DNA from 2 places in the Variovorax sp. PEI5 genome. Region 2 is predicted to be linked to the other one. Evidence: riboswitches for the same ligand, from Rfam matches in the RefSeq annotation. Region 2 holds a riboswitch; the other holds the start of a gene.
The links. Region 2 has a riboswitch for cobalamin ahead of AC1MLT_RS18645 (MotA/TolQ/ExbB proton channel family protein). Riboswitches for the same ligand answer to the same signal wherever they lie in the genome.
Positions count from the first base shown of each region.

Region 1: linked by a shared signal. The riboswitch ahead of AC1MLT_RS03005 (TonB-dependent receptor domain-containing protein) and the one ahead of AC1MLT_RS18645 (MotA/TolQ/ExbB proton channel family protein) in region 2 are both predicted to bind cobalamin.

Region 1 is NZ_CM155257.1:652,324-656,528, reverse strand. It holds gene AC1MLT_RS03005 (TonB-dependent receptor domain-containing protein) at 1-1,600, opposite strand, end outside; cobalamin riboswitch at 1,674-1,915, opposite strand; gene AC1MLT_RS03000 (DUF904 domain-containing protein) at 1,955-2,230, shown strand; gene AC1MLT_RS02995 (cell division protein ZapA) at 2,227-2,655, shown strand; gene AC1MLT_RS02990 (catalase family protein) at 3,135-4,205, shown strand, end outside.
Region 2 is NZ_JBWXPH010000002.1:465,387-469,591, reverse strand. It holds gene AC1MLT_RS18655 (YybH family protein) at 1-531, shown strand, start outside; gene AC1MLT_RS18650 (alkene reductase) at 547-1,671, shown strand; cobalamin riboswitch at 1,711-1,961, shown strand; gene AC1MLT_RS18645 (MotA/TolQ/ExbB proton channel family protein) at 2,057-2,530, shown strand; gene AC1MLT_RS18640 (DUF2149 domain-containing protein) at 2,527-2,874, shown strand; gene cobN (cobaltochelatase subunit CobN) at 2,871-4,205, shown strand, end outside.

The DNA.
Region 1 (4,205 bases), on a different replicon from region 2:
GCGTGACGTCGCCCAGCCGGTGGCCGGCCGACAGGGTCACGCCCTCGTACTGCGCGCGCGCCGTGTTGCCATAGCAGCCGAAGCTGTCGGCGCACGGGCCCGCCGCGCCGAAGGCGATCAGGTTGGTGATGCGGTTGCGATAGGCGACCACGCCGGCGCTGGTCGCGCCCTGGGCATAGCGCAGGCCGACCTCGACATTGCGGCCCTCCTCCGGCTGCAGGCCGGCCACGCCGTACTGGCTGAAGCGCTGGTAGACCGTGGGCGCGCGGAACGAGCTGCCGACCGAGGCCGTGGCGCGCCATTGCGGCGTGATCGCGAAGCCATAGGCGGCGCTGCCGGTGCTCTTGCCGCCGAACTCGCTGTCCTCGTCGTGGCGCGCGTGCAGCTGCACCGAGTGCGGGCCCTGCACGAAGCCATAGCCCAGCGCCAGCGCGTTCTGCGAGCGGTCCTGCGCCAGGCGCGTGGCGGAGGCGGTCGCGGCATTGTCGAGCGCGTCCTCGCGCCGCTCCAGCGCGGCCGTCACCAGGTGCGGGCCGAAGCGCAGCTCGTTCTGGAACAGGTAGCCGCGCAGCCGTGTCTCGGTGCGATAGAACGACGGCTGCGTCTCGTAGGTGGTGCGGCTGTCGGTCACCTGCAGGCGGGTGCTGTAGATGTCGCTCCACTTGGCGATCCAGGCCGCGCCGACGGTGCGCAACGTGTTGGCGTTGGTGTCGTCGGCGAACGCCGTCGGCTGCCGCGTGCCGCTGACGCGGGCGTCGTAGTGCGAACGGGTGTCGCTGGAGAGCAATGTGGTCTCGATGCGCTGCGTCGGGCTGATGCGCAAGCCCAGGCGCGCGTTGGCCGAGCTGACGCGATAGCCGTCGCGGTCCGGGCTGGTCCAGCCATCGGCCGCGAAGCCGCCACCGCGCAGCGGCGAGCGCAGGCTGCGCGGCTGGACGTCGAAGCCGCGGCTCTCCTCGTAGGCGGCGCCGAGCGAGTAGTCGAAGGCGCCGTCGACGCCGGCCGAGCCGCTGATGCCGGCCTCGGCGCGGCGCAGGTCGTGGCTGCCCAGGCCGATGCCGACATAGGGCCGCGCCACGCCATCGCCGCGCCGGGTGAACAGCTGGATCACGCCGCCGATGGCGTCCGAGCCATAGACCGCCGCCGCCGGGCCGCGCAGGACCTCGATGCGGTCGATCTGCGCCAGCGGGATCGCCTCCCAGGCGGCGCCGCCGGTGGATTGCGAATCGATGCGCACGCCGTCGATGTAGACCGCCGTGAAGCGCGCGTCGGCGCCCCGGATGAAGACGCTGCTGTTGTTGGCGATGCCGCCATTGCGCACGATCTCGATGCCCGGCAGGCGCGCCAGCACGTCGGCCACGCCGGTCGCGCCGCTGCGCTCGATGGTGGCGCGGTCGACGATGGAGACATCGCCGACCAGGTCGGCGATCGGCTGCTCGACGCGCGTGGCGGTGACCACGGTCTCGCGCAGGGTCGGATCGGACGGCAGCACCTGGGACGAGGCCAGGACCGGCCAGGCGGCGGCGATGGCCAGCGTCAGGGGCAGCAGGCGTGCGGGCGCGGAACGGCGCGCAGCCGCGAAGGAAACGGAAATTGTCATGGAACGGAAAGCTCTGGATCAAGACCCTGTCCGGCTTCCCCGCCGGACGTCTGGGTGTCACGACGGCGCACGCGGCGCCGTCTCCTCGTTGGCCGGTATCCGGGCTTGCAGCGCATCCTCCGCCGCCTTCCCAGGCACCTGTTTCAGGGCGCCCAGTGGCGAATTGACGGAGGTGGCGCCGGTGAGGACGCCGTCTGCTGGACCGTTGCGGGGGCAGCGCAGGCTGGCCGTGACCCGGAGGGCGCTGGCTTCCTGCTTCCCGTTGAACTGCGCCGCGTGAACCGCGGCGCGAGCACCAACGCGGCGGATTCTACGGGAGGCCCCGACCGGCATGCACTCATACAATCGTTCTCCATGTCCGACCCGAGCACCATCGACCAGATCGCCGAGCGCGTCGAGCGCCTGCTGGCGCGCCACGAGGAAGTCCTGCGCGCCAACGCCCTGCTGCAGGACCAGGTGAACGCCCTGGCGCAGGAGCGCGATGCGCTCCTGTCGCGCTTCGCCGAGGCCCGGCTGCGGCTGGACGCCGTGCTGCAGCGCCTGCCGGCCGAGCCCTCCCACGCCCCCGTCGCCTCGCCGACGCCTCCCGCCGCGCCCTCGGGCGGCGCCTTCGCCGCGGCCAGTCGATGAAGCAGATCGAAGTCCAGATCATGGGCCAGAGCTACCTGCTCGGCTGCCCCGAGGGCGGCGAGGCCCGGCTGCGCGACGCGGTCGAGCGGGTCGACCAGACGATGTGCCGCATCCGCGATGCCGGCAAGGTGCGCGCGCGCGACCGCATCGCGGTGCTGGCCTCGCTGCACCTGGCCTACGACCTCGGGCAGCAGCTCGCCACCACCGAGGCGAGCGCGGCCGCCGCCGCCGCCGCGACGCAGGCGGCGGCCCAGGCGCAGGCGCGGCTCGAGGCCGAAGTGACCGCCCGCGCGCAGGTCGAGGCCCAGGCCCGCCGACTCGCGCGACTGGCGCAGCCCCCGGGATCGGTGCTGGCGCAGGACCGTCTGGACGAGCTCGTCAAGCGCCTCGATCAAGCCCTTGCCGAGCGCCCACATTTGCCTTGAGAAGCTGCCCGGAGCGGCCTGCGGGGCATAGAATCGTCACTGTCTGCGGTGCGCGCCGGGCTTAATATTTCCTTGTTCCAATGCTCTCCGGAGCCGGGCTTGGTACATCGCTCGACGGGCGTGATCATCTCGCGTCAGATGAACCCGAAGTCTTGCTGCCCTCGCCCACCTGAACCCTGGTTCAGGATGCGGGTCCGGTGCACATTCGCAGACACCTTCTTTCCTGGCCCGGCCGATGCCGCGCCCTGCCCCACCCCCCCCCCCCGCGAACCCGTCGCCCGGCATCCGCCGCGCGAGGCCACGTCGTGACGCCATGTCGTCCGACATCGCCTCGTCGAGGCCACTGACGAATCCGGTCCGTCCGCCTTCCGGATACTGACCGGCGCGGCTGCGGACCGTGGCGCCCCCGCGCGCGGACCGCGCGACGGAAGCGCCCGCCGGGACTTTCGCGCCGTGCCCCTCCACGAAGAAAGAACACCATGTCCGTGCCCCTGCCCCACACCGCCGAGCCGCTGCGCTACCAGCCGGCCTTCGAATCGCTCGAGGACGACGAAGCCGAGACCACGCGCGAGCTCAAGGAGAAGCTCCACCAGATCAGCGAGATCGTCCACAGGGACGAGGGCCATGCCTATCGCAGCGTGCATGCCAAGAGCCACGGCCTGCTGCTGGCCGAACTGCGCGTGCTGGATGGCCTGCCGCAGCGGCTGGCGCAGGGCCTGTTCGCCCGGCCGGCGACCTACCCGGTCGCCATGCGCTTCTCGACCACGCCCGGCGACCTGCTCGACGATGCCGTCTCGACGCCGCGCGGCGTGGCGCTGAAGGTGGTCGGCGTCGAGGGCGATCGCGTCTCCGGCTCCGAGGGCGACGTCACCCAGGACTTCGTGCTGGTCAACGGCCCGGTGTTCAGCGCGCCCACGGCCAAGGCCTTCCTCGGGCCGCTCAAGCTGCTGGCCGCCACCACCGACAAGGCGCCGGGCCTGAAGAAGGTCCTGTCCGCCGCGCTGCGCGGCCTGGAGACGCTGGTGGAGAAGGCCGGCGGCGAGGTCGCCACCTTCAAGACCATGGGCGGCCATCCGGCCACGCACATCCTGGGCGAGACCTTCTACAGCCAGGTGCCGCTGCTCTACGGCCCCTACATGGCCAAGCTGTCGCTGGCGCCGGTGTCGGCCGAGCTGGTGGCGCTGGCCGGCAGCAAGCTCGAGCTCGGTGACGATCCCGATGTCATCCGCCAGGCCGTGCTGACGCACTTCCAGCACAACGGCGGCGAGTGGGAACTGCGCGTGCAGCTGTGCACCGACATCGAGGCGATGCCGGTCGAGGACGCCTCGGTCGAGTGGCCGGAGGACCAGAGCCCCTATGTCGCGGTGGCCCGGCTGAGCGCCAAGCCGCAGGTGTCCTGGAGCCCGGCGCGCTCGGCGGCGGTCGACGACGCCCTGTCCTTCTCGCCCTGGCACGCGCTGGCGGCGCATCGCCCGATCGGCTCGATCATGCGGGTGCGCAAGGCGGTCTACGACATGGCGGCCCAGTTCCGCAGCACCGCCAATGGCGTC
Region 2 (4,205 bases):
ACCTCGACACCCCATGCCCGCCGCCCGGAAGCGGCACTGGCGCTGGCACTGACACTCACGCTGGCCACGACCCTGAGCCTGACCCTGGCGGCGACCGCCGCGCACGCCGATGTCGCGCCACCCGCCCGGCCGACCCTCGTCGCCGGCGTCGAGATCCATGCCGGCCCGAGCGAGGCCGTGCAGGCCTGGCGCCGTGCCGTCGAGGCCGGCGATGGCGAGGCCATCGCGCGCATGAACGGCCCGCGCACCGTGGCCTATCGCGTGGACAGCGCCTTCACGCATGGCGGCAAGGCCATCGCCGCCGGCTACGACGCGATGTTCGCCAAGTACGTCGCCAGGGTCGACATCCGCGACGCCGCCTGGGTCCGCCAGGGCTCGCTGCTGCACTCCTGGGGCCTGTTCACCCTCACGCTGACGCCGCGCGGCGGCGGCGAGCCGGTGCGCATCGACGGCCGCTTCTCCGACCTGGCCGCCTGGACCGACGGCGGCTGGCAGTACCTGATGGACCACGCGTCCGTGCCCACCCCCTGACCGAAGGACCCCCGCATGACCTCCTTGTTCCAACCCCTGAAGGCCGGCGCTTTCGACCTGCCCAACCGCGTCGTCCTGGCGCCACTGACCCGCTCGCGCGCCGACAACGAGCGCACGCCGACGGCGCTGATGACCGAGTACTACGCGCGCCGCGCCGGTTTCGGACTGATCGTGACCGAGGCGACCTCGGTCGACCCCCTGGGCGTGGGCTATCCGCGCACGCCGGGCCTCTGGAGCCGGGCCCAGGTGCAGGGCTGGGCCCGCGTCACCGATGCCGTGCACCAGGCCGGGGGCCGCATCGTGGCCCAGCTGTGGCACGTCGGCCGCATCTCCGACCCGATCTACCTGGGCGGGCGGGCCCCGCTGGCGCCCAGCGCCGTGGCGCCGGGCGACGCCGCCGGCACGATCTCCCTGGTGCGGCCGCAGCGCCCGTACGGCGTGCCCCGGGCGATGGACGAGGCCGACATCGCGCGCGCCATCGCCTCGTTCGCGCAGGCGGCGCGCAATGCCGCCGATGCCGGCTTCGACGGCGTCGAGATCCATGGTGCCAACGGCTACCTGCTCGACCAGTTCCTGCAGACCGGCAGCAACCACCGCGCCGATGCCTGGGGTGGTTCGCTGGAACGCCGCGCGCGGCTGGCGCTGGAAGTGGTGGATGCCGTGGCCGAGGTCTGGGGCGCCGACCGGGTCGGCTATCACCTGTCGCCGCGCGCCGACATCCTGGGCATGGGCGACGAGGATCCCGCGGCCACCTTCACCCACCTGGTCGACCAGCTGTCGCAGCGCCGCCTGGCCTTCGTGATCTCGCGCGATCCGGAGGGCCCCGGCACCCTGGCGCCGCTGCTGCGGCCGCGCTTCCACGGCACCTGGATCGCCAATGGCGGCTTCACGCCCGAGCGCGCCGCGGCGGTGGTCGAGGCCGGCGCCGCCGATGCCGTCGCCTTCGGCCAGCTCTCCATCCCCAACCCCGACCTGCCCGATCGCCTGCGTCGTGGCCTGCCACTGGCGCGTCCGGTGGCGGCGACCTTCTACAACGAGCATCGGTTCCTGTTCGATGGCGAGCGCATGCCGCCCGAGGGCTACCACCCGAGCGACCGGCGCGGCTACCTCGATTTCGAGCGCGCGACCGTGGACGCCTGAGCGCGGCCAGCGGATGAACGTGACTTCGTTCACGGCATCCGTAGAATGCGCCGCGTTGGTGCTCGCGCCGCGGTTCGCGCGGCGCAGTTGAACGGGAAGCAGGAGTCCCGGTGTTCCCGCGCGGAACATCGAAGCCACCTGCGCTGCCCCCGCAACGGTCAAGCAGACGGCGTCCCCCCGGGGCGCCACCCCCGACGATCCAGCCACTGGGCTCCCTGAAACAGGCGCCCGGGAAGGCCGTCGGAGGCCGCGCTGTCAGCCCGGATACCGGCCAACGAGGCGGTCGCCGTCCATGTCCCCGACCGGGACGCGGAAGGCGGCCATGACACCCAAGCACCGGCGGGGAGGCCGGTGACGGGCCTTGCATCGTCGGGTCTTCATCTTCATGTTCGCTTTCGAAGCCGTTCTGTTCGAACTGGCACGCCTGTTCCTGTGGCCGGTCACCCTGGGTGTCCTGCTGTCCTTCCTCTACGCGGTCTATGGCCTGGGCGCCTTCGGCATCGAATACCTGCAGCGGCGGCGTCAGCCCGAGCGCGCGCTGGTGCTCGGCGCGCTGGCCGACCAGGGGCAGGACCGGATGGAGCTGGCCGTGCTCAAGGCGCTGGAGGGCGTGCGGCTGTGCAGCCGCGTGGCGCCCATGCTGGGCCTGATCGCCACCATGATCCCGATGGGACCGGCGCTGGTCGCCGTCGCCTCGGGCGAGTCGCAGGGCGTGGCCCAGAGCCTGGCGCCGGCCTTCGCCAGCGTGATCGTCGCCCTGGCCTCGGCCTCGATCACCTTCGTCATCTACACCGTGCGCCGGCGCTGGCTGATGCGCGAGCTGGTCATGGTGCTCGACGCCCGGGAGCGCGCGTCGTGAGCCGGCGGCGCTTCTCCATCCTCGACGGCCTGGATGCCGAGGACGACGATCCGGTGCTCTCGACCATCAACCTGATCGACGTCTTCATGGTGGTGATCGGCATGCTGATGATCGCGGTCATCAACAACCCCATGAACCCGTTCGCCCAGGACAAGATCACCGTGATCCGCAACGAGGGCCGGCCCGACATGGAGATCCTGACCAAGGAGGGGCAGAAGGTGACGCGCTTCAAGGCCAGCGGCGCCTCCGGCGAGGGCGATGGCGAGAAGGCCGGCACCGCCTACCGGATGAAGGACGGCACGATGGTCTACGTGCCGGCCGACGCGACGCCGGTCAAGCCGTGAAGGGCGTCACCCGGATCTGGGCTGCTTCGTGGCCGTGGGTCTTCGCGCTCGTCGTCGCGCTGGTCGGCACGGGTCGACCGGCGCTCGCGGCCGAGGTCGGCACCGGCACCGGCGCCAGTGCGGCCCGCGTCGTCCTGCTGACCACCTACATCGTCTCGCCGGCCCGGCTGGCGAAGCTGCAGGCCGCCGCCCGCGCGGCCGGGGTGCCGCTGCAGACGCTGTCGGCCGAGCGCGACACGCCCGAGGCGCTGGCCGCCGGCCTCGCCGGCGCCGGGCTGCTGATCCTGGATGCGCCGCATCCCGGTGTCGGCGAGGCCGCGGCAGCGCGCTTCGGCGAGGTCGTCGTGCGCAGCGGCGTGCCCTACGTGCTGGTCGGCGAGGCGGCGGCGGTGGCGCGCGGCGAACCCTTCGCCGCGGCGCCGCTGGCCGCCGAGCAGGGCGTCGATCCGGCCTGGGCCCAGCGCCTGCGCGCCTATTGGCGCAACGCCCGACCGGCCAATGTCGCGGCCTCGATGACGGCATTGGGCCGCATCGGCGTGCTCGAGGGCCTGCCGGCCGCCGAGCGGCTGCCGGCGGCCGGGCTCTACCACCCGGCCTGGCCGCGCATCGAGGACGACACCGCCGCGCTCGAGCGCCTGCCCGGCCCGGCGGCCGACGCGCCGACGGTGGCGATCGCCGTCAACAACGCCGTCTTCACGAGCGACGACACCGGCTGGGTCGATGCCCTCGTCGGCGCGCTGGAGCGGCGCGGCCTGCGCGCCTATGCGTTCTACGGCCCGCGCCAGCGGAAGGACCTGTTCTTCGCCATGACGCATGCCGGACCGGCGGCCGGGACCGGAGCCGGGGCGCCGCGCCGCGTGGCGGACCTGATCGTCAATGCCGCGCTGGTCTTCAATCCGACCGAGCGCAAGGCCGAGCTGGAACGCATCGGCGTGCCGGTGCTGCAGACCATGCCGGCATTGGCCATGGACGCGGCGCAGTGGGCGCAGAGCAAGGCCGGCATGGCGCAGGCCGATGTCGCCTACTACTACACGCCGAGCGAACTCGCCGGCATGGTCGATCCGATGCTGATCACCGCGCGCGATGCGGCCAGCGGCGCACTGGCGCCGATCCCGGCGCAGATCGACGCCGTCGCCGACAAGGCCGCCGCGCAGCTGCGGCTGCACCGCACGCCACCGGCCGAGCGACGCGTGGCGATGCTGGTCTACAACTACCCGCAGGGCGAAGGCAACTTCGGCGCCTCGTTCCTGAACGTGCCCCGGAGCCTGCACCACATGCTGGTGGCCCTGCGCGGCGCCGGCTACCGCACCGAGGCGCCGGAGGCCGAGTGG